Regions from separate parts of the uncultured Desulfovibrio sp. genome, predicted to be linked through region 3. Evidence: predicted binding sites of a transcription regulator. Region 3 holds the regulator's gene; each other region holds the start of a gene.
The links. The regulator sigma-54, encoded in region 3, starts transcription at its own class of promoters, with help from an activator protein. The targets are predictions, from matches to a motif close to CTGGCACGGNNNNTGCTT.
Positions count from the first base shown of each region.

Region 1: a site for sigma-54 is predicted at 2,914-2,931, ahead of ispD (2-C-methyl-D-erythritol 4-phosphate cytidylyltransferase). Genes of this name have one in related genera too.
Region 2: a site for sigma-54 is predicted at 7,420-7,437, ahead of Q0J57_RS08840 (ammonium transporter). Genes of this name have one in related genera too.

Region 1 is NZ_CALUWO010000003.1:27,271-37,573, reverse strand. Features, by position in the region: gene Q0J57_RS04520 (phosphoribosylformylglycinamidine synthase subunit PurQ) at 1-708, shown strand, start outside; gene Q0J57_RS04515 (Nif3-like dinuclear metal center hexameric protein) at 949-1,764, shown strand; gene Q0J57_RS04510 (C4-type zinc ribbon domain-containing protein) at 1,793-2,569, shown strand; RNA gene rnpB (RNase P RNA component class A) at 2,682-3,035, shown strand; gene ispD (2-C-methyl-D-erythritol 4-phosphate cytidylyltransferase) at 3,062-4,426, shown strand; gene Q0J57_RS04495 (long-chain fatty acid--CoA ligase) at 4,437-6,170, shown strand; gene dtd (D-aminoacyl-tRNA deacylase) at 6,172-6,660, shown strand; gene rnc (ribonuclease III) at 6,739-7,476, opposite strand; gene Q0J57_RS04480 (hypothetical protein) at 7,628-7,972, shown strand; gene Q0J57_RS04475 (TIGR03960 family B12-binding radical SAM protein) at 8,105-10,303, shown strand, end outside.
Region 2 is NZ_CALUWO010000008.1:52,308-62,610, forward strand. Features, by position in the region: gene Q0J57_RS08820 (autotransporter outer membrane beta-barrel domain-containing protein) at 1-1,676, opposite strand, end outside; gene Q0J57_RS08825 (hypothetical protein) at 1,965-2,813, opposite strand; gene Q0J57_RS08830 (valine--tRNA ligase) at 2,806-5,475, opposite strand; gene Q0J57_RS08835 (BPL-N domain-containing protein) at 5,676-6,968, shown strand; gene Q0J57_RS08840 (ammonium transporter) at 7,608-8,816, shown strand; gene Q0J57_RS08845 (P-II family nitrogen regulator) at 8,831-9,169, shown strand; gene nspC (carboxynorspermidine decarboxylase) at 9,312-10,303, opposite strand, start outside.
Region 3 is NZ_CALUWO010000006.1:2,386-12,688, forward strand. Features, by position in the region: gene Q0J57_RS07345 (DUF1653 domain-containing protein) at 700-1,011, opposite strand; gene Q0J57_RS07350 (hypothetical protein) at 1,166-1,645, opposite strand; gene Q0J57_RS07355 (PTS sugar transporter subunit IIB) at 1,847-2,308, opposite strand; gene Q0J57_RS07360 (PTS sugar transporter subunit IIA) at 2,310-2,765, opposite strand; gene rapZ (RNase adapter RapZ) at 2,820-3,734, opposite strand; gene raiA (ribosome-associated translation inhibitor RaiA) at 3,773-4,309, opposite strand; gene rpoN (RNA polymerase factor sigma-54) at 4,335-5,765, opposite strand; gene dapF (diaminopimelate epimerase) at 6,100-6,963, opposite strand; gene aspA (aspartate ammonia-lyase) at 7,431-8,870, opposite strand; gene hslU (ATP-dependent protease ATPase subunit HslU) at 8,927-10,240, opposite strand.

The DNA.
Region 1 (10,303 bases), on a different contig from region 3:
GTGCACTTTTCGGACATTGTGGCGGCCAAGGTGCGCCTGGACGACTACCATTTTCTGGTCTTTCCCGGCGGCTTTCTTGATGGCGATGACCTGGGCGCGGCCCAGACAGCCAGCATGCGCTGGCGTTACCTCAAGGATGCCGACGGAACGCCCCTGCTGGAAAGCCTGACGCGCTTCATCAATGACGGCAAGCTCATTCTGGGCATCTGCAACGGCTTTCAGCTGCTGGTCAAGCTGGGGGTGCTGCCCGCGCTGGACAATGCCCGCTTTGAACGCCAGGTTTCCCTGAGCCACAATGATTCCGCCCGCTACGAGGACCGCTGGGTCAGCCTGCTGCCCAATCCGCACAGCCCCTGCGTCTTCACACGCAATCTTTCCCTGCTGCGCATGCCCGTGCGCCATGGCGAAGGCAAGCTGGTTGCCCGTGACGAACCCACCCTGCGCCGCCTGCAGGAGGAAAACCTCATCGCCCTGCAGTACGCTGATCCGGCCACGGGGCAGCCCACCATGGAATATCCGCTCAATCCCAATGGCTCGCCCCTGGGCATTGCGGGGCTGACCGATCCCTCCGGACGGGTGCTCGGCCTCATGCCCCACCCCGAAGCCTTCCACCATGTCACCAATCACCCCGCCTGGACCCGGGGCGAGCTGGATACGCCCGGCACCATGCTTTTTGTCAATGCCGTGCGCTATCTGCGCGGCCAGTAGCCGCCATGGCGTCTTTCCGCCCGTCCGCCATGCGCCGGGCGCACAGGACGACAGCGGACAGGGGCTTTTGCCTTGACAGGTACGGCTCTTCTTTTTAGTATGAAAAGATGAAGAGCACCTGCTGCTTGTGTGCAAGCACGTCTGGGAACATGATCTGCGTGGCAGGGCATGACCATTCAGCACGGCATGAGGCACTTTTCCCTGCCAGGAAAAAGTGCCTTTTCATTTGGTGGATTTCGCATGCAACTTACTGAAATTATTGATGTCATAGAAAAAATCGCACCGCCTGCGGCGCAAGCGTCCTGGGACTGTTCCGGCCTTCAGGTGGCCGCACACCGCGACACGGTGTCCACCCTGGTCGTCTGCCTTGATCCCACGCCTGCTTCCGTTTCCGCCGCGCTGCAACGCGGGGCACAGTGTATCGTGAGCCACCATCCCCTGCTGCTCACGCCCCGTCTGCCGCGGCGTCTGGACGCCTATCACGAGGTGCTGCGCCTGCTGCTGCGCGAGGATGTGCCCCTGTACGCCTGCCACACCTCGCTGGATGTCAATACCGCCGGTCCGGCCGCCTGGGTGGCCGAAGAGCTGGGCCTGACCCGCCGGGCGGTCATTGAGCCTGCTGCCGCCCAGCCGGCGCCCTCCGGCCAGGACGGTCTGCCGCTGGGCTACGGTCTGGCCGGAGACCTGCCCGCGCCCATGCCGCCGGCCCGCGTGCTGCAACAGCTGAGCCGCTGGATCGATCTTTCCACCGCGACCCTGTGCGGCCCGCAGCCGGATGCGGTGCGCCGCATCGGCTACTGCACGGGATCAGGCTCGTCCCTGCTGGAAGAGGCCCGCGCCCTCGGCGTGGAATTCTACATCACCGGCGATGTCAAGTACCATACGGCACTGGATGCGACAATCTGCATGGCCGATGTGGGGCATCACAGCCTCGAAGAGGAAATGATGCGCCGCATGAGCCAGCTTCTGCAGCAGCGCCTGCCCGGCCTCACCGTCTTCTTTGTGCCGTCCGTCTCGCCCCTGCGGCCCCTGGGCGGCGCCGCCAACCCTTTTTAAGATCGCCTTTCCCCCTGGGAGGATACCAATGAATACGGCTGTCTATCTTGACCAGATCCGTCAGCTTGTGGAGCTGCAGAAAGTGGATGACGCCATCTTTGCCGTGCGGCAGGAGCTGGAGCGCGCCCCGCGTGAGCTGGAAGACCTGCAGCAGCGCTATGATGCCAGCTGCGCCCAGCGCAACCGCGTGGTGGAAAAGCTGACCCATCTGCAGGAACAGCAGAAGCGTCTGGATTTTGAAATCGACAATGACGCCGCCCGCATCAAGAAAAGCAAGAACAAGTTCATGCAGGTCAGCGAAAGCCGCGAATACCATGCCATGGTCCGCGAAATGGACAATATGGAAAAGGTCAATCGTTCCCGCGAAGAGGAAAAGATGGCCCTCATGGAAGAAATGCAGCTGCAGAATGAACGCCTGGCCGAAATCGACACCACCCACACGGCCCTGGAGGCCGAGTTGCAGGTGCGCCGCGACAGCCTGGAAGAAAAGCTGGCCCTTTCCCGCTCCCGCCTTGAAGAGCTGGAACACAAGCGCGAAGAGGCCAGCAATGCCATTCCGCATCCGGTGTTCGTGCGCTATGAATTCATCCGCAAGCGTCTGGAACATCCGGTCATCGTGGCGGTGAAGGACGGCATCTGCTCCGGCTGCCACATTGCCATTCCGCCGCAGGCCTTCATCGAATTGCAGCGCGGCCAGCAGATTCTGAGCTGCCCCAACTGCCAGCGGCTCATCTTCTGGAACGAGCATTTCGATTTTCCCGAGGAACAGCCCGCCCCCCAAAAGCCCGCTACCCTGGTGGACTAGTTTGCCTCCGGGCAGCGGCGGCAGGAAGCCGGCAGGAGCCGCCCTGCCGCATGCCGCAGGCTTTTCCGAACATTGCGAACCGGCTGCCGTTTTCGGCGCCGGTTCCTACGCGGGAGCCGGACGGGCCACCGCCGCGGACACATGTCCGGGGAGGAAAGTCCGGGCTCCACAGGGCAGGACGCTGGATAACGTCCAGGAAGGGTGACCTTCGGACAGCGCCACAGAAAGCAAACCGCCACGCTGGTGGTAAGGGTGAAACGGTAGGGTAAGAGCCTACCAGATGCCGTGGTGACACGGCATGCTCGGCATACCCCGTCTGGAGCAAGACCAAATAGGGAAGGAGGCTGGCCCGGCCCATCCTTCCGGGTAGGTTGCTTGAGGGTGCGGGCAACCGCACTCCTAGAGGAATGGTGGCCTCATGCGGCATGCCGCATGACAGAACCCGGCTTATAGGCCGGCTCCCGCGTATTTTTATTGCAACCCTGGCACGTCATGATCTGCAATCCGCTCTCTGTGTCCGGCGACAGTCCCTCCGACGCCGGCGCACCGTCCTCCTCCGCCATGTCCTCCCCGGCAGCGCAGCCGGAGCAGGCTGCCCCCGCCTTCCGCACGCCGGCGGATGCCCGGCGTCCCTGGGCGCTTGTGCTGGCCGCCGGCAGCAGCCGCCGCATGGGGCAGGCCACCGGCGGCACGGCCAAACAGTTCCTGCTCTGGCAGGGTGCGCCCCTGTACTGGCACAGCGCGCTCACCTTCAGCCGCAGCGCCGCTGTGGAGGGACTGGTTTTTGTCTTTCCGGCGGGGGAACTGGAAGCACGCCAGCACGAACTGCGCCGGCTGGATGCCCACAGCGAACTGGGCCTGCCCTGGCTGGCCGTTGCCGGCGGCGCGGAACGGCACGACTCCGTCCTCAACGGTCTGCGGGCCGTGCCGCCCCAGGTGCAGCACGTTCTGGTGCATGATGCGGCCCGCCCCTTTCTGAGCGCCCGTCTGGTGCATGCCGTCTGTCAGGCCCTGAAGGAAGGCGCCACGGCCGTTGTGCCCGGCCTGCCGGTCACGGATACCATCAAGCTGGTGGACAAGGATGTGGTATGCGAAACCCTGCCCCGCCACCGCCTTGTGGCCGTGCAGACGCCGCAGGGCTTCCTTCGCCCGGCGCTGGAGGCAGCCCATGCCCGGCGCCTGTGCCGCCCAGACAGCCCGGAGGCCCTGCCTGTCACCGACGATGCCATGCTCATGGAGCAGCTGGGGCATGCCGTGCGCATCGTGCCCGGAGAAAAGACCAATATGAAGATTACCACACCGGAAGACCTGGCCCTGCTGCGTCAGCCCCAGGATATGCCCGAACCGCGCACCGGCATGGGCTATGATGTGCACCGCTACGCCAGTGACGCAGATGCCCCCGGCGCGCGTCCCATGAAGCTGGGAGGCGTGCCCATTCCCCACGCGCCCCATGTGCTGGCCCACTCCGACGGGGACGTGCTGCTGCATGCGCTCATGGATGCCCTGCTGGGCTGCGCCTGCCTGGGGGATATCGGCCAGCATTTCCCCGATGCCGATCCGGCGCTGGATAATGTTTCCTCTGCCCTTTTGCTGGACAGGGTGCTGGAGCGCTGCCGCGCCGCCGGTCTGCGGCTCTGCCATGCCGACATGACCATTGTGGCGCAGCGGCCGCGCCTTGCCCCGTACAAGGAAGAAATACGCACCCATGTTGCCCGCCTGCTGGGCCTGTCCCCGTCGGCGGTCAATGTGAAGGCCACCACCGAAGAGCGCCTGGGCTTCACCGGGCGCGAAGAAGGTATCAAGGCCTATGCCGTGGTCAGCGCACTGGCCACGTTTCCCCGAAATTCCGATGTGTAGTGAGGCGCGCATGCTCGAAGCTCCCCGGCCGTGGCTGGCCCACTATGATGCGTCTGTGGCAACCCGCATGGAACCCTACGGGCGTCCCCTGTTTTCCTTTCTGGATGATGCGGCACGGCGCTTTCCCGACAGACCTGCCCTGCGCTTTCAGAACACCCTTCTGACCTACCGCCAGCTCAAGACCCAGGCGGAAAAAATGGCCGGCCGCCTGCGCCAGATGGGCGTACAGCCGGGCGACCGGGTGGCCGTCATGCTGCCCAATCTGCCGCAGACCATGCTTATCTTCTGGGCCATTCTCAAGGCCGGCGGCGTGGCGGTCATGCTCAATCCGCTCTATATGGAATCGGAAGTGGTGACCATTCTCAACGATGCCGGCCCGCGGCACATGGTGCTTCTGGACCTGCTCTGGACGCGCATCAGTGCCCTGCGCGACCGCCTGCCAGTGCAGAATTTCATTGTTACCGGCATTGCCGATGCCCTTTCCTTTCCGCTTAATGTGCTCTACCGCCTCAAGGAGCTGCGCAACCGCCATGCCCCCCGCATTCCCTATGATGACCATGTCATCAGCTGGCGCCATTTCCGCCGCGGCGGGCAGCCCTATTCCTGCACCCTTGACAATCCCCAGGATACCACCGCCCTGCTCCAGTATACCGGCGGCACCACGGGCCTGCCCAAGGGCGTTCCCCTGACCCACGGCAATCTTGGCGCCAATGCCCTGCAGGTACGGGAAGTCATCCGCGACCTCCGGCACATGAAGCACAGCATTGTGGGGCTGCTGCCTTTCTTTCACGTCTACGGCCTCTGCCTGGGCCTGACCCTGCCCGCCATGCTGGCCGCCACCACCCTGCCCCTGCCGCGCTATGTGCCGCAGGATGTGCTGCACCTCATCGACAAATACAAACCCACCATCTTCCCCGGAGCGCCCTCGGTCTATGCCTCGCTGCTCCAGCAGAAGAACCTTGCGCAATTCGATCTCAAGAGCATCCTGCTCTGCATTTCGGGGTCCGCCCCCCTGCCGCACGAGCTGCGCCGCCAGTTCCACGAGCTGACCGGCGCCTCCCTGCTGGAGGGCTACGGCCTGACGGAAGCCTCCCCCATCACCCACCTCAATCCGCTGGACTATGAGCGCCAGAAGGACGGCTCCATCGGCATGCCCATGCCCGGCACGGATGCCATGATCGTGGCCGATGACAGCATGGAACCGCTCCCCCCCCATGAAGTGGGCGAACTGCTCATCCGCGGCCCGCAGGTTATGCACGGCTACTGGAACCGCCCGGAAGATACGGCGGCCGCCCTCAAAGACGGCTGGCTGCATACGGGCGACATGGCCACCATGGATGAAGACGGCTTTTTCTACATTGTGGATCGCAAGAAGGACCTGGTGCTGGTGGGCGGCTACAATGTGTATCCGCGTGAGGTGGAGGAAATCATCCTCGAGCATCCCCAGGTGCATGAAACGGTCTGCGTGGGCCTCAAGGATCCGCTGCGCGGCGAAGTGCTCAAATGCTTCGTGGTGCCCCAGCCCGGCACCTCTCCGGACAAGGGCGACATCATCAGCTGGTGCCGCAGCAAGCTGGCCAACTACAAGGTGCCGCGTCTTGTGGAATTCCGCGAGGAACTGCCCAAATCCGCCATTGGCAAGATTTTGCGCCGCGAGCTGCGCGACGGGGAAGAAGCCGGAATGGCGGCCCGCCATGAGCGCAAGGGCAAAGCCGGCCACCATGCCGAAGGGAACAGGGCCTGACATGCGCCTGCTGCTCCAGCGCGTGCTCGAGGCCTCTGTCAGCGTGGACGGCCACAACATTGCCCATGTGGGCACCGGTCTGCTGGTGCTGGTGGGTTTTGGCCAGGGAGACGGCCCCCGCTTTCAGCAGTCGCCGGCCTTTGCCGGCATGGCCCGCAAGCTGGTGGAACTGCGCATCTTTCCCGGCGAGGGCGACTATGCCGACAAGATGCACTGCTCCGTGCAGGACGCCGGCGGCAGCATTCTGCTGGTCCCGCAGTTTACCCTCTATGCCGGCTGCCGGCGGGGACGCCGCCCCGATTTCACGGGAGCCGCCGCACCAGCCCATGCGGCATCCCTGTTTGACAGCTTTGTCGCAGAAGTGCGCCGCATTTTTCCCGGCAGGCTGGGCTGCGGACAGTTCGGCGCCGACATGCGCGTTTCACTCTGCAACTGGGGGCCGGTGACCATCCTGCTGGACTCCGACGAGCTTTTCAGCCAGCAGCGCTGAACCTTCGGCACCGGCCTGACGCACCGCACCGCCGGCATCACGGGCAGCCGCGCCCGGAACCAGCCCGGCCGTCAGGCATTACTGCGACGCGGTTTCGTCCGGCACCTCGCAGGCCAGCAGGGCCAGACGGGCCGCCTCCTGCTCGGCTTTCTTGCAGCTGGTGCCGCTGGCCGCAATTTCCCGACCGTCAGGAAGCATCACGGCCACGTCAAAAACCTTGGCATGCTCGGGTCCCCGGCTGTTCACCAGACGATAGACGGGCCGCTGGCGGTAGCGCTGCTGGGTCACTTCCTGCAGGCGGGTCTTGTAGTCCTTGTGGGCAGGGGCATGCTGCCCGCAGGGCCAGAGGCCGGCAAAGATGCGCCCCACGCACTGCTGGGCCGCCGCAAAGCCGCCATCCTCGTAGACGGCGGCCAGCACGGCCTCAAAGGCGTCACTGAGCACGGTATCCCGCTGGCGGCCTCCCTGCTGCTCCTCGCCCCGTCCGAGCAGAAGCAGCTCGCGGATGCCCAGCTCGCGGGCGCGCTCCGCCAGGCTGGTGGTACTCACCAGCTGGGAGCGCAGGCGCGTCAGTTCCCCCTCGCGCAGATCGTGGAAACGTTCGAAAAGTTCCTTGGAAACGGCCAGTTCCAGCACGGCATCGCCCAGAAATTCCAGGCGTTCGTTATGCCGCTGGCCGGCGCCGCGCTCATTGGCCCAGGAGCTGTGCGTCAGGGCCAGATGCAGCAGCTGCACATTGCGAAAATGGTAGCCCAGGGCGTCTTCCAGGCGCCGCAGCGCCGCACTGTCCGGCAAATCGGGGGTGCTCTGTTTCATGCATGCACGGTACGCCAAGGACCGACGGCTGGCAAGCGGCCTGCCACCACAGAAGAAACGGCTTGACACATGGCGCTTCTGTGCCTATCAGCGTAACATAAAAAAGCGGCGGAAGCCTGCTGCCCATGCCGCTGTATTCCGAGGAGAGCTTATGGCCTACGAAATCCGACTGATGAAACTGGTGACCGGCGAACTGGTCATTGGCAAATATGATGCTGAAAAGGACTGCCTTACCGATGCGGCCATCATCCAGACCCTGCCCACCCAGCAGGGCATGCAGATGATGATTCTGCCCTACGGCTACCCCTTTGAATCCAATTTCGAAGGCGTCATCGAAGGCAAGCACTTCCTGTATCGCTACAAGGATACGCCCAAGGAAATGCAGGACAAGTACATCGAGGCCACCACCAATCTCACCGTGGCCGGCGGTCTGGGCAAGCTGCGCTTCGGCGGCCCCGACGGCATGCCCACCTCCGGTGGTCTGGTGACCCCGTAGTCTTCCGCCGCCGGCCCTGTTGCCGGCGCGGATGCCCCGCCGGGGGGCGTCCGCTTTCTGCCCGTCTCTGGACGAGCGCTGTTTTTCCGGGCGGCTTGGCGGCCGCCCTTTTTTTCTCCCCACGGATATCGCATGCAAAATCTGCTTCCCCTGCTGCCGCGCCCCAGCCGCTATGTGGGCATCGAGGAGGGCGCCTGCCGCAAGTCTCCCCGGGATGTCCGCCTGCGCGTGGCGCTGGCCTTTCCTGATACCTACGATGTGGGCATGTCCTACCTCGGCCAGAAGATTCTCTACGGCATTGTCAATGCCCGCCCGCAGTGGTGGGCCGAGCGCGTCATGGCGCCGGACAGGGAGTCCGGCATGCTGCTGCGCCGCCATGGGGCGCCCCTCTGCACCCTGGAATCCGGGCTGCCCCTGAAGCAGGCTGACTGCGTTTCCTTTTCCGTCACCAACGAGCTGTGCTACACCAATATTCTTTACATGCTTGATCTGGCGGACATTCCCCTGCGCACAGCAGACAGGCCGGATGACCTTGCGGCCTGCCCCCTGGTCTTTGCGGGAGGTGGCGCCCTGCTCAGCGCAGAACCCCTTGCCCCCTTCCTGGATTTCTTTGTGCTGGGCGACGGCGAAGAAACCCTGGTGGATGTCCTGGAGCTGCTGGAAAAGGCCAAGGAGCACGGCTGGGGCCGCAGCCGCTATCTTGAAGAAGCCCGCCACATTCCGGGCATTTACGTGCCGTCCTTCTTCATCCCGCAGGCGGACGGCAGCCTGGCCCCGCGTTTTGCCGACTATACGCGCCCTGCCCGGCGCATCGTGGCGGATCTCAATACGGCGCCCTATCCCACCGCGCAGGTGGTGCCCGTGGGGGCCGTGCACAACCGGCTGTCGCTGGAAATTGCGCGCGGATGTACCCGGGGCTGCCGTTTCTGTCATGCGGGCATGGTCTACCGCCCTGTGCGGGAACGCTCCCTGGACACCATCACCCGCCTGCTGCAAGACTGTCTGGACCAGACGGGCTTTGACGAAATTTCCTTTCTTTCCCTGTCCACCGGCGACTTTTCCGCTCTGAAGACCCTGTCCAACAGGGTCCTGGACCGCTGCGTGCACGAGCAGGTCAGTCTTTCCCTGCCCTCGCTGCGCGTCGGTTCCATTGATGACGACATCATGCGCCGCATGGCGGACATCCGTCGCACGGGCTGTACCCTGGCCCCGGAAGCCGGCAGCCAGCGCCTGCGCGATGTCATCAACAAGGGAATCACCGAGGAACAGATACTGCTGCATGTGCAGAAGCTGCTGGAATACGGCTGGCGCCAGGTCAAGCTCTATTTCATGATCGGTCTGCCCACGGAAGACGATGCAGACCTGCTGGCCATTGCCGACCTCTGCCGCAAGGTGCGGGACGCGGCCGGGCGCGGCAATCCCCGCTTGCAGGTCACGGCCGCCCTGTCTCCCTTTGTGCCCAAGCCCTTCACCCCCTTTCAGTGGGTGGAGCAGATCAGCATGGACGAAATCGAACGCCGCGTGCGCCTGGTGCGCAATGCCTTCAAGGGGCAGAAATTCCTCAAGCTGCGCTGGCATGAGCCGGCCATGAGCCATCTGGAGGGCGTGCTGTCCCGCGCCGGACGCGAAATGGCCGATGTGGTGGAACGGGCCTACCGCAAGGATGCCCTCTTTACCAGCTGGGTGGAGGAATTCCGGCTTGAGCCGTGGCTGGAAGCCCTGGAGGAATGCGGCATCGATGCCAATGCCTGCATTGCCGCACGGGAAATTGATGCGCCCCTGCCCTGGGATCATCTGGAAGCGGGCATTTCCCGCGAGTTTCTGCTGCGGGAATGGCAGCGTGCCCAGGCCGCCAAGGTGACGGAAGACTGCCGCTACGGCGCCTGCCGGGCCTGCGGCGCCTGCGATACCAAGGCCTTTGCCTCGCGCCTGCCCCATTGCAGCGCCCCGACGGATGACGGCCCCCTGCACCGCAACCGCCTTGTGTTTCCGCAGCGGGACCAGAGCGCCCACGAGCCGCACCGGGATGCGGAAGGACGCATTGTCTGTCAGGAGCTGCACAAAAAACCGCCGCAGATTGCGCCGGAACTGGCCGTCAAGGCCGTGCAGTACCGCATCTGGCACAGCAAGCTGGGCGGCAGCGCCTATCTCAGCCAGCTGGAAATGCAGGCCATGCTGGAACGCGCCCTGCGCCGCGCCCGGCTGCCCATGAGCTTTTCCCAGGGCTTTCACCCCCTGCCGCTCATGAGTTTTGGCCGTGCCCTGCCCGTGGGCGTGGAAAGCCGGGCCGAATGGTTTGCCCTGAGCCTGCGCGAAGCACTGGATGCCGCC
Region 2 (10,303 bases), on a different contig from region 3:
CCGGCCCGCAGGCTGGCGCTGGCGTTCAGGCCGGCGGCCCCTTCCGCCCGGCTGCGCCAGCGTGCCATGACGCCTCCCCCGGAAGCCCAGGCGCTGCCATCGCCCTCGAAGTCCGAGTGCAGCGCCCCGTGGGCCGTGAAGGTCCCGGCCTGAAGAAATTCCGCAAACAGACCCGCCGTCAGCAAACCGGCCTCGCCCGTCCAGCTGCGGGCCAGACCGGCCACAAGCTGCGTGCCCTGCCAGCCCGTGTCTTCCCCCGCGTCATAGCGGGCGGCGCCCCCCTGCACGGCGGCAAAGGCGGCCCACCGCCCCTCTGCCCGGCGCGCGGCAGCCTCGGCCTGACGCAGGGCCATACCGGCCACCAGGTCCTGCCCGGCCTGTAACAGGCCCAGCTCGGCCACCCGCTGCAGGGTCAGGGCACGTGTCTGGGGATTGAGCCGGAGGCCGGTGTCCGCCACCGTGAGCTCCAAGGCATCGCCTCCAGATGTCTTGCTTATCGTTCCGTCAAAGATCACCCCGAAACCATGGTGCGCCTGGCGCACCTGCCCATTGTCCGCCAGGGTCACGTCCGTTACCCCGGGACCCTGCAACAGCACAAAACGATCACCGGCCTGGAGGTCACTGCCCCCCAGCCCTCCGTAAAAGGTGAAGGTCGTGTCAGCCAGGGTACTATTGGTCCCCGTGATGGTCATGATGGTGTCGCCGGAACGGGCGCCCAGCGGCAGAATCATGTTCAGGCGCTCGAAACCGGCGACATTTTGCACGCTGCCCTGCCAGCCCAGCACATTGAGCATATTGCCGCTGCCGGCATTGGGCACAGGCGTAAAGGCAAGCCCTGAAGTGTCCGCATTCGCCGTTGTTCCTGCGCCACCGTACAGGGTGGCCTGCGCCACATCGGCCCCGGCCAGCAGGGTCACGCCATTGTGCATGGCGCTGCCAGACGTACCGCTGTACACGCCGCCCATAACCGTCCCCGTCACGGAGCCGCCGCCCAGCACCACGGAATTGCCCAGCGCCTCGGCCTGCCCCTTCCCGCCGCTGCTGATACTGGCCCAGCCCCCCACCAGGGGGCCGGTAATGGTGCCGCCCTGCACCACCACCAGGTTCCTGCGGGAAACGGCGCTCACATTGGTGGCGTAGCTCCAGCCGGCGATAACCGTTCCGCTCAGGCTGCCCCCGTTGATGGCCACCACATTCTGTTCGGCATCGGCATTCTGCAGGGCAGAAGCATGCCCTCCAGAAACCAGCCCTGTAACGGTGCCACCGTCCACCTGCACCAGATTGCCGGAGGCCAGCGCATAGTCGCCACTGTCATTGGCACTGCCGCCCGTAATGTTCGCCACCTGCGCCGTGCCCGACACAAGCACCACATTGCCGGTGGCGTAGGCCTCCCCTTCCATGCTGGCGGCACTGCCGCCAAAGACATCGCCGCTCACGCTGCCGCCGCTGATGCGCACCACATTGCCCAGCACGTGGCCGCTCTGGAGCGGGGTTGCCATCTGCGCGCCGAACAGGGTCTGCACCGTGCCGCCCTCCATGTCCACTGTGGCCCCCTGGATGACGCCCCGGCCCATTTCAAAATGATATTCCCCGTAGACCACATCATAGTTGCCGCTGGTCAGCGTCACATGCCCGGTGCCGAGCAAATCCTGTGCCTGTGCCGCACAGGACAGCATGCTGCCGCCCAGAACACACAGAAACCCAAGCAATAGTCTGACCGCCCTGCCCTGCAAAGAAAATCGCCCTGGCATACCTCACCTGCCTTGCCTGTTCACACCCCGGACACGCCGCCCGCGCGGCATGCCCTGCCGTACCATCGCTTTTCCCATAGCAGAAAGGCGGAAGCGCTGCCAGTGCCTCCCCGGACAGTTTCTGCATGCGCCGTGCCTGATGGCACGGACGCAAAACACAAAGCGGGCACCCCCGCATGGGGATGCCCGCCGTAACGGACGCATGCCTGGCGTCTAGCGCACAATGGGACAGGGCACCAGATAGCGCAGGCGTTCGTTCTGGGTCAGCTCCACAACCTCGCGCAGACTGTCCAGGGTGGGATGGCCCTGCTCCGCCGTCAGCAGTTTCTGCAACTGCTTGACCAGCACGCTGCGGCGCACGCTTTCATCCACCGGCCCCAGCACGCCGGCCTTGCCCAGCAGCAGCAGGGCCTTGCCATGGCAGGCGGACAGACTGTCGTGCAGGGCATAGACCGGGTCCAGGTCGCCCCCTTCCGCCGCGGCCAGCACCATGACGGACGCCATGTACAGGCGCTCGATATAGACGCCGTACACATAGGCGGCAAACAGGCGCAGCATGGCCTCGTTGCTGCCGGCAGCCTCCACAAAGGCGGCGTACTGCTGGCGGAAGAACTTTTCCACAATCTCGCGGGCACGCCGGCTGTCCGGGGCGCTGTGCAGCACCTGGGCCTCGCTCCGGGTCAGACGGGGCAACGCCTTGCCCCACAGGGCCTGGAGCTGCCGGTTCTCGCGCAGCACGTCTTCCGGCCGCCCGAAAAAGAAGGCAAAGGAACGGTCCGCCGTGATAAGGCCGCACAGCACGGCCTGCTGATCCTTGTCGTCATGCACGGGGCAGGACTCTTCCGACACGGCCAGACTGGCCTGATAGACAAAGCCCGCCTTGCGCAGCTGGCCGATATCGTGCAGCACTCGGCCGGCCGTTTCTCCGTCCAGAACGGCGAGAACCTCGCGCATGATGCGCGCCGTATCCACGGGCGCCGCTTCCGCCGTGGCCGTCATCCCGGCAAGGCACAGGCAGAACAGGCAGCAGACGGCCAGAAGACGCTGTACGGGCCTAGGCATCGGCATCCTCCTCCAGGGCCTGGCGGAAGCGCTCGCGCAGCGCCACCAGCTTGGCCCGATTGTCCAGCAGGGTTTCGGCGCGCTGGCGCTCGCGGGCCACCACCTCGGCCGGGGCGCGGCTCACAAAGCTTTCGTTATGCAGCTTGGCCTGCACGCCGGCCACGTCCTTTTCCAACTTGGTCAGCTCCTTGTCCAGACGGGCCAGCTCGCCATTGAGGTCCACGGCGCCCTTGAGGGGCACGATAACCTGGCAGCCTTCCACCACGGACGAGGCCGACGCCTTGGGCGCGGCAAGGTCCGTGCCGATGGTCAGGCTTTCCAGGCGGGCCAGCGTGCTCATCATGGCGCGGCTCTGCTCCAGCAGGGCAGCCTGGGCGGCATCGGCGGGATGCAGCAGCAGGCTCACCTTGTGGGCCGGGCTGATGTTCAGCTCGGCCTTGATGGTGCGCACGGCCACGATGACGCCCTGGATAAGCTCCATGCGGGCTGCATCGGCGGGGCGCACGCAGGCGGGCCGGGACGCGGGATAGGGTTCCCGCGCAATATCCGTGGCTGCTTCCCCGGCGGGAACAGGCAGGGCGTTCCAGATTTCGGCCGTCACAAAGGGAATGATGGGATGCAGCAGGAGCAGCAGTTCGCGCAGCACGGTCCAGAGCACGTACTGGGCCACGGGCTTCTGCGCCGCATCCTGCATGTCGGGCTTGATGAGTTCCAGATACCAGTCGCAGAATTCGTTCCACAGGAACTTGTAGCCCAGCTGCGCCGCATCATTGAAGCGGTATTCCTCCAGCGCCACGTCCATATCCTGCTTGACCAGTTCCAGACGGTGCAGAATCCACTGGTGATGCAGCCCCTCCACCGCGGCAAGGTCCACCGGGGCAGGCGCCGTTTCCGGCAGATTCATGAGGGCAAAGCGGGCCGCATTCCATACCTTGTTGATGAAGTGGCGGTAGCCCTCGATGCGCTCTTCGGACAGGCGGATGTCGCGCCCCATGGCCGCAAAGGCCGTCAGGGTAAAGCGCAGGGCATCGCAGCCGTACTTGTCGATCATTTCCAGCGGGTCAATGACATTGCCCGTGGACTTGGACATCTTGCGGCCCGTGGCATCGCGCACCAGGGCGTGCAGATAGACATCATGGAAGGGCACCTGCCCCATGAAGTGCTGGCCCATCATCATCATGCGGGCCACCCAGAAAAAGATGATGTCAAAGCCGGTGACCAGCACGCTGGTGGGATACCAGCGGGCCAGGTCCTTGGTCTTTTCCGGCCAGCCCATGGTGGAGAAGGGCCAGAGCGCGGAGGAGAACCAGGTATCCAGCACGTCCTCTTCCTGCGCCAGCTCTGTGCCGCCGCAGCGGGGGCAGGCCGTGGGGTCCTGCTCGGCCACAATCAGCTCGCCGCAGTGGGCGCAGGTCCAGGCCGGGATGCGATGTCCCCACCAGATCTGCCGGCTGATGCACCAGTCGCGGATATTGTCCAGCCAGTGATAATAGGTCTTGGCCCAGGATTCGGGCAGAATGCGGGTCAGCGACGGCACGGCGGCGCGGGCGGCCGGGGCCATCTTGGTGGTGGCCACGAACCACTGCGTGGACACGTGCGGCTCCACCACCGTGTGGCAGCGGTAGCAGTGGCCCACGGCATGGTCCAGCTCTTCCACGCCCAGCAGGTCGCCGGCGGCCTCCATGTCGGCCACGATCTTTTCGCGGCAGGCATCCTTGGTCAGGCCGGCATAGGGGCCGGCCTCGGCCTTCATGATGCCATTTTCGTCAATGACCTGCACAAATTCCAGATGGTGCTTCTTGCCCAGTGCCCAGTCGTTGTGATCGTGGCAGGGCGTGACCTTGAGGGCGCCGGTGCCGAATTCGCGGTCCACGTAGCTGTCGGCAATGATGGGGATGCGGCGGCCCAGCACAGGCACAACGGCCGTCTTGCCCACCAGGTGCTGATAGCGTTCGTCGTCGGGGTGCACGCAGATGGCGGTATCGCCGGGGATGGTTTCCGGGCGGGTGGTGGCGATGACGATCTCGCCGCTGCCGTCTTCCAGGCGATAGCGCACCTTCCACAGCTTGCCCTTGTGCGGCTCGTGTTCCACCTCGTCATCGGCCAGGGCCGTATGACAGCGCGAGCACCAGTTGATGATGTAGTCGCCCTTGTAGATGAGGCCCTCGTTATAGAGCTGCACAAAAACCTTGCGCACGGCCTGCGACAGGCCCTCGTCCATGGTGAAGCGCAGGCGCGTCCAGTCCACGGAGGCGCCGAGGGCGCGAATCTGGTTGAGGATGCGGTGCCCGTAGTCCTCGCGCCATTGCCACACGCGCTCGATGAAGGCCTCGCGCCCCAGGTCCTGCCGGGTCTTGCCCTCTTTGGCCAGGGCGCGTTCCACCACGTTCTGCGTGGCAATGCCCGCATGGTCCGTGCCCGGAATCCAGAGCACATTCTTGCCCTTCTGGCGGGCGTGGCGGCACAGCACGTCAATGAGGGTCTGATTCAGGGCATGGCCGATGTGCAGCGCGCCGGTCACATTGGGCGGCGGAATGACAATGCAGTAGGGATCACCCGGCGCATCGGGGTCGGGCGTAAAGGTCTTGTTCTCCTGCCAGTGGGCGCGCCAGCGCTCTTCCACGTCACGGGGCTCATAGCCCTTGGGGAGGGTGTCAGCCATCTTGCTTTCTCCATGAAAGGCGGCAATACTGTCTCGTTATGCAGGCTTCAAACTCCACGATACTCGTCCTCTGGGACGATTCCCACATCTGGGGACTCATGGTCTGGCGCGCCTTGCGCGCCCTGGGCCTGTCCTGTCGTCTCGTCAAGGGTCAAGACATAGCCAATGGCGGCCTTTTAGGCAAGCCGGGGGCAGGGGGTATGACGCCCCTGCTCATGGCGCCCGGCGGCAATGCCCGGCTCAAGGCGCAGGCCCTGGGCAGGGAAGGACGCGAAGCCATCCGCACCTATATCCGCCAGGGGGGCCGCTATCTGGGCATCTGCGGCGGCGTGGGCCTGGCGCTGAGCCACAGGCGCGAACAGGACGGCCTGCACCTCTGCCCGTGGACACGGGGCAGCTACCCCGAGCGGCAGCAGCATCTCATTTCCGGCCATGCCAGCGTGCGGGTACGGGCCTGCTTCGGCCCACAGGCAAGTCCCCTGCCCATCCCGGCCGGCGATCCCCTGCGCCCCCCCCTGGGCGATGCGGCCTGCGCCCTGATCCCGCCCTACTGGCGCGGCTGCGCCCATGTCCCTGCCGACGACTGCCGGCACTGCACGGCCAGCGTGGCCGGGCAGCAGCTTCCCGGCCCTCCGGGGGCGGGAGCACTGCCCTCGCTGCCGGTCTGGTGGCCGGGGCGCTTTGCGCCGCAGGCAAAGGACAGCGTCAGCGTGCTGGCCTGCTACGAGGCTCCGGATGACGACTTCTGGCTGGCCGATCTGCCTGTGCGCCGCATTCCCGATCATGTGTTCGAGGCCTGGCAGGCCCTGTACGGGGTCAACCTCTCGTCGGATTATCTGGCCGGCCAGCCTGTCATCGTGGCGGGAACGTACGGCCAGGGGCGCTATGTGCTCAGCTATTCCCATCTGGAAACCCCGGACAGCCCGGATGCCAACCGCTGGCTGGCCCACCTGCTGCGCGAGCTGGCCGCCCTGGCGCCGCAGCGGGAACTGGTGCCCGCCTGGAACCTTTCCGGCGATGCCCCGGCGGCCGACCTCTGGCCCGTCCATGCCCGGCCCCTGCTGCGCCGCGCCCTCACGGCCGTGCGCGAGGTGCTGGACCTGGGCGTGGAACACCATCTCTTCTTCCGCCGCGCTCCCTGGCTCTGGGGCTGGAAGTCCGGCCTGCCCGGTGGCACCTGCAACAATCTGTACGCCGCCCTCCATACCCTGGCCGACATCGCCCCCTCTCCTGCCGCACTGGACCTCTGGCAGCGCTGCGGGCAGCGCCTGGCCGATCTGGCGGGCCTGTTTCGCGACGGGGCAGAAGGCTACCTGCTGTCCTGCCGGCTGGCCGATGTCCTGTCTCCCATGGCGCCCGATGTGGTGGACCCGCGCGGCCTGGACAATCAGCGCCAGGCCATTTTCGGCCATCCCATGCGGGGCGGCGGCCTCATTGAAGAGCTGCTGGTCATGGCCGAAGAACTTATCTACCTGTCACAGGACGCCAACTGATACCGTCACCGCCGTCCGCGGCCGCCCCGGCCATGGACAAGGCGCCGCCTTTGCCGGGCGACTGCCTGCCGCGCATGGTCTCCCTTCCCCAAAAAAATACATCGATGTATATTTTTTATAATATACTCATTTTTCACATTTTTTTATTTTAGTCCTCCCCAAAATCCTGCCCACAGCTTCTCCCGGCCACAGGGGCCGCCTGCGTGCCAGCACAGGAAAAACAAAAAATGTAGATTTACGGACAAAAGCCATAACCATTCAGCATTACTGATTCTTTTTTTTGAGGCTTTCTTCTTTGTCCGCATGAGACACACTGAAAAGTCTCTTTTCTACATTTTTGTCATAAAACATCCCCTCCTGTCTGACAGCCCGTCTGGCCCCGTGCTGTCTGCCATTTTTTATTTCCTTGAAAATTAGTATGTTATAAAAAAATTGTCCTGAACATGTCATGTTGGCACGCTTTGTGCTTAGGCCTCAGTAACCGTCTGGCTCTGCCAGCGGGGAAGAAGATATGGCGCCAAATCCTCTTCCAGGTATCTTTTTTCGGGTCAGACAGCCGCCGTGCGTGCCGGAAGACAGTGCTTCCGGGGATACATGCAGGATGGTCGACGACGGCCAATGACCATAAAGGAGTTCAGGATGACCCCTGCGGACACGACTTTCATCATCATCTGCGCCGGGCTGGTTATGCTCATGACGCCGGCGCTGGCCCTGTTTTACGGTGGTCTGGTGCGCTCTCGGAACGTGCTGTCCACACACATGCACAGTTATGCCAGCCTGGGGCTGATTACGGTGCTCTGGGCGCTGGCCGGGTATACGCTGGCCTTTGGCAATGATGTGGGGGGCCTCATTGGCGACCTGTCCTATCTCTTCCTCAATGGCGTGGAGGGCGTTGCCGCTCCCATGGCTCCCCAGCTGCCGCACACGGTGTTCATGGCCTTTCAGTGCATGTTTGCCGTGCTGACCGTGGCGCTCATTTCCGGCGCCTACGCCGAACGTATCCGTTTTTCGGGCATGCTGCTCTTTTCGGCCCTGTGGTTGTTCTTTGCCTATGCGCCCATGGCGCACTGGGTCTGGGGCGGCGGCTGGATGGCCAAGATGGGCGCCGTGGACTTTGCCGGCGGCGCGGTAGTGCACATGGCTTCGGCGGCTGCGGCTCTGGCCTGCGCCCAGGCGCTTGGTCCCCGGCTGTCCACTGGTCCTCAGTCCTTCACGCCGCATAATCTGCCCATGACCCTGCTGGGTGGCGGCATGCTGTGGTTCGGCTGGTTCGGCTTCAACGCGGGCAGCGCCCTTGCTGCCGGCCCCCTGGCCGGACATGCCCTGCTCACCACGCACCTGGCCACGGCCTGCGGCATCCTGGGCTGGATGCTGGTGGAATGGAAGCGTACCGGCAAGCCCACCAGCCTGGGCGCCATCTCCGGGGCGCTGGCCGGCCTGGTGGCCATCACCCCCGGTGCGGGCTTTGTGGGGCTGCTGCCTGCCATGATCATCGGTTTTGTTGGTGGTATCGTCTGTTACGGTGGTGTGCTGCTCAAGAGTCGCTTCGGCTATGATGATGCGCTGGACGTGGTGGGCATCCACGGCGTGGGTGGCACCTGGGGCGCCCTGGCTACGGGTCTCTTTGCCTGCGCGGCCATCAACAATGTGGACGGCCTGTTCTATGGCAATCCGCGCCAGCTTTGGGTACAGTTTGTCTCCGTTGTGGGAACGTGGGTCTTTGTTTATGTGGTCAGTCGCATTCTGCTCTTCATCGTTGACAGAACCGTCGGCCTGCGCGTAACGCCCGATGCGGAATACACCGGCCTGGATCTGACCGAACACAACGAACGGGGCTACTCGCTGTAACCAAGGGAGATATCATGAAGAAGCTGGAAATCATCATCAGGCCCGGCATGTTTGAAAAGGTCAAGAACGAACTTTCCCATCTGGGCATCCACGGCCTGAATTATTCGGAAATCAGGGGTTTTGGGCGACAGCACGGGCATACGGAAGTGTATCGGGGCACCACCGTGCAGGTGGACTGCCTGCCCAAGGTCAAGATTGAGCTGGTGGTCCATGACGAAGCCCTGGAAAAGGTGCTCAATGCCGTGGTGGGCACGGCCCGTACCGGCCAGGTGGGCGACGGCAAGATCTTCATCAGTGACATCGAGGATGCGGTCCGCATCCGTACCGGAGAACGTGGCAACGAAGCTCTGTAGGTAACCGGCACGGCGGGGAGCCACGCCCCGCCGGCCCCTCCCGCAGCGTAAATCCAGAGGCGCCTGCTTCCTCTCAGGGAAGCAGGCGCCTCTGGTTATTGGTACTCAAGGGTGCGCCGACGCGCTCCACGGGTATCCTGCCCTAGGACAGACGGTTGCGGAAATCCTCATAGCCGAAGGCATGCAGCAGGCGGAAATCGCCGCCGGCATCAAGCAGGCCGATGCCGGGCAGGCGCAGGCCGTTGAAGGTCGTCGTCTTGACCATGCTGTAGATGGCCATGTCGCAAAAGATGAGGCGCTGCCCCACGGCAAGGGGCGCGGCAAAGCTGTATTCGCCGATGACATCCCCGGCCAGGCAGGACTTGCCCCCCAGGCGGCAGGTCCAGCCCTTTTCGCCGGCCTCGCCCGCCTCTACAAGGCGGTTGCCCTCCGCCACAAGCACCCGGGGCCGATAGGGCATTTCCAGCACATCGGGCATATGGCAGGCCGCGGAAGTGTCCAGAATGGCAATGGGCATGTCTGCCTCCACCACATCCAGCACCGTGGCGGTCATCCAGCCCGCATTGAGGGCCACGGCCTCGCCGGGTTCCAGATAAATCTGCGCGCCGTAGGTCTGCTCCATGTGCGTGATGCAGCGGCAGAGCAGGTCCAGATCATAGTCTTCGCGGGTAATGTGATGCCCGCCGCCGAAGTTGATCCAGCGGCACTGGGCAAGCTGCGCCCCGAAATGCCGTTCCACGGCCTGCAGCGTGCGCTCCAGCGCGTCCGCGCCCTGTTCGCAGAGGGTATGAAAATGCAGGCCGCTGATGCCCTCCGGCAGGCTGGCGGGCATGTGACGCGGCCGGATGCCCAGGCGCGAGCCGGGGGAACAGGGATTGTAGATGGCCACCGCCCCTTCCGAGTGTTCGGGATTGATGCGCAGGCCGCAGGTGATGCGGCGGCCGCTTTCCCTGGCATAGGCCAGCAGGCGCGGCCGGAAATGCGTCCACTGGGCCAGGGAATTGAAGACGATATGATCGGCCAGCGGCAGAAGTTCCTCCATGTCCGCATCGGACCAGCCCGCGGCAAAGGCATGCACCTCGCCGCCGAATTCCTCCCGGCCGAGGCGGGCCTCGTCCACGGAGCTGGCGCAGG
Region 3 (10,303 bases):
CATACGGCATGTCCGCTATGGCCTCGTTGCATCTGGATATTCGCGGTGCATGAGCACAAGCGGCAGCAGGCCGTCACCGGCGTCGCGTCGGCTGTAAGGACTTCTGTCGGATTCAGGCTTGAAAGTGTGGATGGCCTGCCGCAGGGGGAGAGGTGCCAAGCCGTCCGGCGGGGAGGACGGCTCGCCGCCATGAAGGGCGTGTCAGGTGTCATGTGGTCTGTCCTTGCTGTCTGCCACAGTGCTGCGAACACAGGCACGCGTGCCTGGTGAGGGACTTGCCGCTGGTCCCCGTCGTATAGTGCTGCCGGCTGCGTCGGGGGGGACAGGCATTCCCGCGTCATTGCGCAAAGGTCAGACGATGGCGATGGGCGGTAGCTGCAACGACAGTCAGGGGGACGCCGCAGGGCAGCGCGGCACGGCGGCCCTCCCCTGTGCTGCCTCTGCTCTGTCGGTACGGCATTAGTGGTGGATGCGGCACAGGTATCAGGCCGCTGTCTGCTCAGCGCTGGGGGGGCGGGATTTGTTGCTGTCCGCTTACGGCGGAAATGTGGTGCAGCCTGAGCCGGGGGGGCGTACCTGGGGGCGCGACAGAGCCGTTCGGGAGGACTGGCTGGTGTGCGTTTGTGGCGTTTTATGCGCCGGAGGGTTTCTGCGGAAAGCGCCTGCCATGGCACCACCGGCCATTCGCTGTCCTGTTCCTCAGGACTGGTTGGTTGCCTTGTTCACATCAGCGAGTATTGGCACTCCGGCTTTGCGGAACAGCTCGAAACGGTAGGTTTGGCGGGCGTCAGGATACTTGACCTTGTCCACTAGGGAAAAGAACATGCCCCGCGGGCGGGCAAAGAGGCGGCCTTCGCCGTAGAGCGCCCGGTAAATGACCAGGTTTTCTCCGGTTTCGGTATGTTCGGCAATGCCAACGATTTGATAGAGATAGGTTGTGCCAGGATTTTTCAGGGTATGCCGCTTGAAGTGCTGGACAATATCGCCGGGCTGGAAGGTACGCTCCTGCATGGGGCTTCTCCATGAAAGCGGTTTTGTGCCGTTGTGCTGGCTGATCCGGGCGGCGCTGCGGGGAGGCCGGGCTTTGCCCGGTCCTGCGCATGCGCCACGGTGCTCTGTAAAAAACGCCTTGCCGGGCCGTACCACGGTAGCGCGCAGTGTCGCCTTACAGGTAGTGCTTCATAAGGAAGGCCACAGCGCCAAGGAAGAGCGCAGTCAGCAGAACCGCATAGGCCCGGCGCACGCGCAGGGAGAGTACGCCGCCCAGCATGGCCGTGGCATACATCATGGGCCAGGTGATGACGAGCAGAAGCGGGCCGCGCCGGTGCGAATCCAGCCCTTCAAAGACAACGGCCAGCGCCACGAAGGACACCATGTACAGGGCCAGTTGCAGGATGGCCCGCAGAAGCGCCCCCAGCAGCAGCGCACTGCCCGGGGAAAGCCCCTTGCCGGTCAGGCAGTACTGCTCCACCGGCGGCATGAGGCCATTGAGAAAGACGCGCTCGCTCCGCTCCAGCAGGGCCGCGCCATAGGCGGCCAGAACTGCCAGCAGAATGGGCAGCAGCAGCGGCCCGGGCGCTGACCAGCCGTACAGGCGCGCCAGGGGAAAGAGCAGCAGATAGCTCAGGGTGCCCTGTGGCGGCACGACAGTACCCAGCGGGACAACATCCAGCCACAGCAGCTCCAGGGTTATGCCCAGGGGCAGGGCCAGCAGCCAGTCATCCGTCAGCAGGCCAACAATCAGGGCAACGCACAGGGGTCTGTCGAGCAGGCGGCTTACCAGCGTGGCGCGAAAGGTTCCCAGCAGGACAAAAAAAAAGCGTAGGGAAGCCCGGTCAGGGCTGTCTCATAAAAGCTGTTCAACGGCATCTCGGATTTTTTCGGAAGGAACACAGCGAAAATCCAGCTGCACCTCGCGTTTCTGGATGGCACGCAGGTCTTCACTGTCCTGTTCGGAAACAGCAACGTGCGGCAAGAGCTGCTTTTTGCCGGGGGCGTAGTGCAGGTTGCCGATATTGAGTGTTTTCATGTTGACGCCGGCATCACTGGCACAGCGGGCATCATGGCAGTCTTCAAAGAGAACCAGGGCACTGTCCCCGCACAGTCCCAGCACCCGGGGCAGGTCCTGCACGGTGACGAAATGGGTTTCCACCGTTTCCGGCACAGCCAGCAGGGTTATCTGCTGACGCAGCAGGTCCTCCGCCATGGCATCGTTGGCTACCACAAGGTGGCGGGCGGCAACATAGGGCAGCCAGCCCTCGATGACCTGCCCGTGCACAAGCCTGTTGTCAACGCGAAACCACGCCATGTCAGGCTCCAGGCTTTTCCGGCTTTTCACGGGTCTTGCTGCGCAGCATCTTGCCGGCCACCACGATGCCGCGGGTGCCTGCGTCGCCTGCCAGTTCGGCAAGCTCGGCCAGGGGCTTTTCGCGGCAGCTGAACACCTTGAGCAGCATGGGCAGATTGACGCCGGTGACCACTTCCACATTATGGCTGCCCAGCAGGGACAGGGCCAGATTGGTGGGGGTTCCGCCGAACATGTCCGTAAGAATGATGACGCCAGCTCCCTTGTCCAGGCGCTGGGCGGCATCATCCAGGCGGCGCACGGTTTCGGGCACTTCCTGGGCAACATCCACGCTGATGGAGGTACAGTCACTGAGCGTGCCGAGGATGAATTCCGCGGTCCGCAGCATGGCAGAGCCATAATCCGCATGTGCCACGACAATGATGCCGACGTGAACCGGCCTGCTCTGATCTTCTGTCATGATGACCTCGCACGTTATCCAGGGAAAAAGGATAAGAAAATAGTGCCAGCTTTTCTAGCCGAATTCAAGATGACGGTGCTCCACGGAGGTGGCATAGTCCGCCTGGCGCAGGGCCTGGGTCAGTTCTTCGGCCACAGCCACAGAGCGGTGCCGTCCGCCGGTACAGCCAATGGCAATGGCCACCCGGTAGCGCCCTTCTGCTTCCATGAGCGGCAGCATGTAGAATAGCAGGTCCTGCAGTTTCTGCAGGAATTCGCGGGCACCCGGCGAGTTCAGCACATAGTCCGACACGGCCTTGTCCAGCCCGCTCAGGGGGCGCAGCTGCGGATCAAAATAGGGATTGGGCAGGAATCGCATGTCAAAGACCATGTCCGATTCGCGGGGCACCCCGTATTTGTAGCCGAAAGACAGCACATTGACTCGTATGGCCCGCAGCTTTTCCCGGGACCGCCAGCGTTTTTGAATGGCCCGCCTGAGGTCATGGATGGAAAAGCGCGTGGTGTCCACCACCAGGTCCGCCGTTTCCCGCAGCGGCAGCAGTCGCTCCCTTTCCGTGCGCAGGGCCTCTTCCAGGCCTAGCCCTTCGCGCTCCAGCGGATGGGGACGCCGGGTGGTGGCATAGCGGCGCATGAGTTCCTGGGGGGTGGCTTCCAGAAAGAGCAGCATGGGCCGCACGCCGGCCTCGGCCATGCTGGTCAGAGCCAGATTGGTTTCTTCCACAAAGTTGCTCTGGCGGATGTCCATCCCCAGAGCCATGCCGCGGTAGCGGCTCATGGAGGGGCGGGACATCATGCCCGCCATATCGGGGGCCAGGCTGGCCGGCAGGCCGTCCACCGTAAAATAGCCAAGGTCTTCAAATACTTTCAGAGCCGTGCTTTTGCCTGCGCCGGAAAGGCCGGTCACAATGCAGACCTGGGAAGGCAGGCCGGCGGCAAGGCTGTGAGGGCGGGAAGGAGATGCTGCGGTCATGGCTGGGAAAAAAGGCCCCCTTGCGGGGGCCCTGGAGGTTAGAGAACCGGGTCGATGAGCGCAAAGCCGCTGGTCTTGCGCCGGTAGACCACGTTGACGCGGCTGCTTTCGGCGCTGATGAAGACCAGGAAGTCCCCGCCCACATTTTCCAGCTGCATGATGGCTTCATCCAGGTGCAGCGGCTTGGCGGCGAAGCGGTCCGTGCCCACCACGTCGGGCTGCTCTTCTTCACTTTCCAGGTTATAGGTGAAAACGTCCACATCCACATTGCGGGCCTGGCGGCGCTGTTCCTTGACACGCGAGACCTGCTTCTTGATCTGCGCCTCGATCTTGTCCGTGACCAGGTCAATGGCGGCATACATGTCAGAGGTCTGCTCCGAGGCGTTGATGTGCAGCCCTTCGCCCGTAACGGTCACTTCGCAGCGATGACGGAACTTGTCGACGGTAAGCACCACATCCACTTCCAGGCCGGCAGCCTTGCCAAAGAAGCGCCCCAGCTTTTCCATGCGGCGGCGGGCATACTTCTTGAGATGGTCGGACGCATCGAAATTCTTGAAAGCAAAAGAAATGTTCATGGAGCCTCCCGAGTGTTCACTGGGGTTAGAAATGTTCCCTTCGCTTGGAGGAGGAGGGAATATCCAGAGCCGTTCTGTACTTGGCAACAGTGCGGCGCGCAATGTTAACCTTAAAGTGTTCCTTTAACATTTCCCCCAGGCGTTCATCGCTGAGGGGGGCGTGGGGGTCCTCTTCGGCAATGAATTTCTTGAGCAGCGCCTTGACGCTTTCCGAACCGACCTGGCTGCCGTCATCCAGTTCCAGCGCACTGTTAAAGAAAAACTTTAACTCAAAGATACCGTGGGGGGTGGCCACATATTTGTTGGTGGTGATGCGGCTGACCGTGGATTCGTGCACGCCGATATCGTCGGCAATATCCTTGAGGATCAGCGGAGCCAGGTGTGTTACCCCCTTTTCAAAGAACGGGCGCTGATGACGGACAATGCTTTCCATGACCTTGTAGAGGGTCCGCTGGCGCTGGTACAGGCTGTTGATGAGCCAGATGGCCCCGCGCTTTTTTTCGTTGCAGTAGTCCTTCTGGGCGCTGTTTTCACAGTCCAGCGCCCACTGCCCCATATCCGAAAGTTGCAGCTGCGGCAGGCCGTCATCATTGAGCACAATGACGAAATCATCGCCTGCCTTGTACACGAAAACATCCGGGCTTACATAGGTCGGCTCGCCACCGCCGAAGCTGGCGCCGGGCATGGGGTCCAGGCTCTGGATGATGTCCAGGTATTCGCCCAGCTCCTCCTTGCTCAGCTTGAACTTGCGCAGCAGGGGCTTGTAGCGCTTGGCTTCCAGGTCTTCAAGGTGGCATTCGATGAGTTCCCGCAGGATGGGGTCCCGGTCGTAATTGAGATTGCGTATCTGGATGAGCAGGCATTCCCGCGCATCCCTGGCGGCCACGCCCACGGGGTCAAAAAGCTGTATGCGCTCCAGAACGGTCTGCACCTCGGCCGGTTCCACATGGCATTGGCTGGCAATTTCCTCAAGACTGGCCTGGAGATAGCCGGAAGAGGAAAGATTGCCGATGATTTCTTCGCCGATTTCCTTCTGGCGCTCGTCAAGGGTGGACAGACGCAGCTGCCACATGAGGTGGCTTTCAAGGGATGGCTTGACGGAATAACGGGCTTCCAGGGGAGTCATCTCCTCCGGCGTTTCGTAATCCCGGGGCTGAACAAGGCGTGGGCTACTGGAAAATTCCCCAAGGTAGTCTTCCCAGTCGGCATTCCGGGAAAGATCCGTATCATAGGCCACATCGTCGTCATGTGGCTTGCGGTCGTCCGGCGGTTCCTGCGTTTCCGTGGCCAGATGATTGTCCCGTTCTTCCAGAAAAGGATTTTCCAGCAGCTCCTGCTGCACCGTCTCCAGCAGTTCCACCCGGGAAAGTTGCAGAAGACGGATGGCCTGCTGCAACTGGGGCGTCATGACCAGTTGTTGCAGCGTCTTGAGCTGTTGTTGCAGTTCTATAGCCATAACTATCGAGAAACCTTTTAAATTTTTAGCCTGCCATCCTTCACAAATACCATGCCACAAGCACAGAAAACTTGCAAGCATGCGGAAAAGATGGTCTGACACAAAAGGAAATCCGTGTCGTTTTCCTCGAGCGCGCCCTTCCAGACAGCATGCTGCCGCAAAAAACGGGGACCCGGTGCGCCTGCCGCCCGGCGCGGGTACCGGGGCAGCTGCGGGCTTTTGCGGCAGCCTCCCCCTGCCGCCAGGACGGCCTGACGCAGGAAAATCCGCTTCCGGCTTGGGCAGAAGCGGATTTTCCTACAGAAGCGGGCAGCCAATGAGGCTGCCCCGCTGGTCAATAAAAGGCGAATGTGCCGTCCGTGCTGCGGCAGGCCGGGGCCGTCAGATACAGGTGGTCATCGGCCTTGTTCCAGTCCACATGCAGCGAGCTGCCGCCCTGCAGCTCCATTTCCACACTGCGATCCGTGCGCTGGCAGAGGATGCAGGCCACGGCACTGACGCAGGCGCCTCCGTCGCGTACGCGGATGGAATCGCCCTGCTTCCATGCGCAGAGCCGCACACGGGAGGACGAGAGCACTTCCACAAATTCCAGGACCACGCCCCGGGGGAAGAGGCCCAGTTCACCGATGCGCGCGGCAATGGCCGGGCAGTCGGTCTGTGCCAGATCAGGGGTCAGGATAATGCCGTGTGCCACCCCGTCGATGCCCACAGCGGTCAGGCTGTAGGTGATGCCCCCGACACTCAGGGGATAGTCGATGAGACGGCTGCCTTCCACCCCGCGGGGAAGCACAACGGGAATCTGGGCCGCCGACAGCACGGGTACTTCCCTGTCCACCATGATGGCCGACACATCGCCGCCTTCGAGCAGGATGCGCACCACCTTGATGCCCGCGGACGTTTCCACCCGGATGACCTCGCGGCGGCAGATGTCCTTTTCAAAAACATAGGAGCCTACGGCGCGCAGGGCATTGCCGTAGCGGTCGGTTTCGCTGCCATCGGCATTGTAGAGGCACATGCGCACGTCCGCCTTGTTGGAGGGCATGACCAGCGCTACCCCGTCGGCACCAATGCCGCAGTAGGGATTGCAGATGCGGCGGGCAAATTCGCTGCCGTCATGCACATGCTCCTGGAAACCGTTGACGCAGATAAAGGCGTTGCCGAAGCTCCGCATTTTCGTAAAGGCAATGATGTTTGTCATATTCATCTCTCGTTGCCGGAAGCCGGCAAGGGGTTTGGCGTATGGCGGCAAGGGACGGCCGGAAGGGGCTGCGCCGGCCCTGGTCTGTCAGGCCAGGCCGGGGCGCATTGGCCCTTCTCGACCACGTATAGCAAAAAACGGGCCTGGGGAAAAGGGCACACTGCCCTGCCGGGCGTCATTCCCTGCCCTGCCGGCACGAAAAAGCCGGAAGCAGAGCAACGCATCTTCCCCCCCGGGATAACATCGCTCTGCTTCCAGCAATTCCTGTCAAGCCGGCGTCGGCTTGTATATGGCACTGGCTGATTTGCGGGATCCCCGTAAGGATTCCAAAAACAAACAGCATTTCAATATGTTAAATTGACAAACTCTGCAAGTTTTTTTTGCCCTCCGCCTATGCCCGCCCGGGAGTGCTTCCGGGCGTCTGCGGGACAGGCGCGTCATGCCGTAGCCGGGGCCTGCTGCCGGGCTTAGCCCTTGGGGGCTGCCGGCGAGGACGTACCGGCGGGCAGCGGGCTGCCGGGGCGCAGCATGTGTTCCGGTGCCAGCAGATTTTCGAGCTGTTCGCGGCTGAGCAGGTTTCGTTCCAGGACCACATCAAAAAGCGAACGGCCGGATTGCAGGGCTTCCTTGGCAATGGAGGCCGAGGTTTCATAGCCCAGATAGGGATTGAGGGCGGTCACAATGCCGATGGAATGATAGACCAGATCCCGGCAGCGGGCTTCATTGGCCGTGATGCCGCGTATGCAGTAGTCCACCAGGCTGCGGCAACCGGCGCCCAGGCGCTTCATGCCCGAGAAGAGGGAATAGGCAATGACCGGCTCCATGACATTGAGTTCCAGCTGTCCCGCCTCGGCAGCCATGGTGATGGTGACATCCTTGCCGATGATGTCAAAGCATATCTGGTTCATGACTTCAGGCATGACGGGATTCACCTTGCCGGGCATGATGGAGGAACCGGGCTGGCGTGGCGGCAGATTGATTTCGTTGAGGCCGCAGCGCGGACCGGACGAGAGCAGGCGCAGGTCATTGCACATTTTGGAGATTTTGGTGGCACAGCGCTTGAGCACGCCCGAAAGCTGCACATAGGCGCCGGTATCGGAAGTGGCCTCCACCATATTGTCCGCCATTTCCACGGGTACGCCGGAAACTTCGCGCAGCTTGCGGGTGACCAGTTCGGCATAGCCGGCCGGGCTGTTGATGCCCGTGCCGATGGCCGTGGCGCCCATATTGATTTCGGCAATAAGATTGCGGGCTTCGCCCACGCGCATCATGTCTTCGCTCAGGGTATGGGCATAGGCGGCAAATTCCATGCCCAGAGTCATGGGCACGGCATCCTGCAACTGCGTCCGGCCCATTTTGATGATATGGGCAAACTCCCTGCCCTTTTCTTCCAGGGCTTCCCGCAGATAGTCCATATCGCCGATGAGCTGGGTCAGCTTGGCGTAGAGGGCAATGCGTATGGCCGTGGGGTAGGCGTCGTTGGTGGACTGGGAGCAGTTCACATCATTGTTGGGGTGACAGTACTGATACTCGCCCTTCTGGTGCCCCATGATTTCCAGGGCGCGGTTGGCAATGACTTCATTGGCGTTCATATTGCATGAGGTCCCTGCCCCGCCCTGGAAGACATCCAGCGGAAACTGGTCGTCAAATTTGCCGGCCACAATTTCGTCGCAGGCCTGGCAGATGGCCCTGCACTTGTCCTGCGACAGGACGCCAAGTTCGCCATTGGCCAGGGCCGCCGCCTTCTTGACGCAGGCCATGCCCTGAATGAATTTGGTCAGCGTGGAAATGGGAATGCCGGAAATACGGAAGTTTTCCAGCGCACGGCAGGTCTGGATGCCGTAGTAGATGTGGGCCGGGATTTCCATTTCGCCGAGAAAGTCGTGCTCCGTACGGGTTGCGTTCATTGCTGCGTCTCCAGACGGGAACGGGCTGCATCCTTCCGGCATGCAGCCCGCTGGGGTTACAGGATATACTGGCTCAGGTCCTCGTCATCGCGCACATCTTCCAGATGCTGGACAACATAGTCGCGGTTGACCATGATCTGCGCACCGGGCATGTCCGGCGCATCAAAGGAAATTTCCGCCAGAATCTTTTCCATGATGGTATAGAGGCGTCGCGCCCCGATATTTTCCGTGCGTCCGTTGATGATTTCGGCAAAGGAGGCAATCTCTTCCAGGCCGTCATCGGAAAAGCTCAGCTTCACCTGTTCCGTGCCCAGCAGCGCCTCGTACTGCCTGGTCAGGGCATTGTCCGGCTCCTTGAGAATGCGCAGGAATTCTTCCTTGCCCAGGGGTTGCAGCTCCACACGCAGCGGAAAACGCCCCTGCAGCTCGGGTATCATGTCCGACGGCTTGCTGAAGTGAAAGGCTCCGGCCGCAATGAAGAGGATGTGATCCGTGCGCACCATGCCATATTTGGTATTGACGGCACTGCCTTCCACAATGGGCAGCAGGTCGCGCTGCACGCCCTCGCGGGAAATGTCGGAGCTGCGGTTGCTGCCGGTGCTGGCAATCTTGTCAATTTCGTCAATGAAGATGATGCCCATCTGCTCCACGCGTTCGCGGGCGCGGTCGGCCAGCGCCTCCTGATCCACAAGTTTGCCCGACTCCTCCTGCACCAGCACGTTGAAGGCTTCGCGCACCTTCATCTTGCGGCGACGCTGACGGGGAGGAAAGGCCTTGCCGAACATGTCCTTCACCTGGCTGCCCATTTGCTCCATGCCGGGTATGGCAAAGATGTCGATGCCGCTGCCGCCCTGCTCCACCACATCCAGTTCCACTTCCCGGTCGTCCATGAAGCCCAGACGGAACTGCTGTCGCAGCTTTTCGCGTGTGGACTGGCGTTCTTCCCCGCCGAAGGAATTGGGCAGCAGCAGGTCCAGCAGGCGGGATTCCGCGGCGGCCTCCGCCGCCTGACGCACGCGGGCATTTTCCTCGTCACGCACCAGCTTGATGCCGATTTCCATGAGGTCCCGCACCATGGATTCCACGTCACGCCCCACATAGCCCACTTCCGTAAACTTGGTGGCTTCCACCTTGATGAAGGGGGCGCCGCTGAGCCGGGCCAGACGGCGGGCAATTTCGGTCTTGCCCACGCCGGTAGGCCCCATCATGATGATATTCTTGGGCGCAATCTCGTCGCGCAGTTCGGCGGGAAGGTGCTGGCGGCGCCAGCGGTTGCGCACGGCCACAGCCACCATGCGCTTGGCCTGTTCCTGACCCACCACATATTTGTCCAGTTCGGCCACGATTTCACGCGGTGTCAAAGCGCTCATATGTTCTCCTTGCTCTGCCCTTCCGGAGGGCATGTCAGCAAAGTATAGTCACTCGAAAGCGGA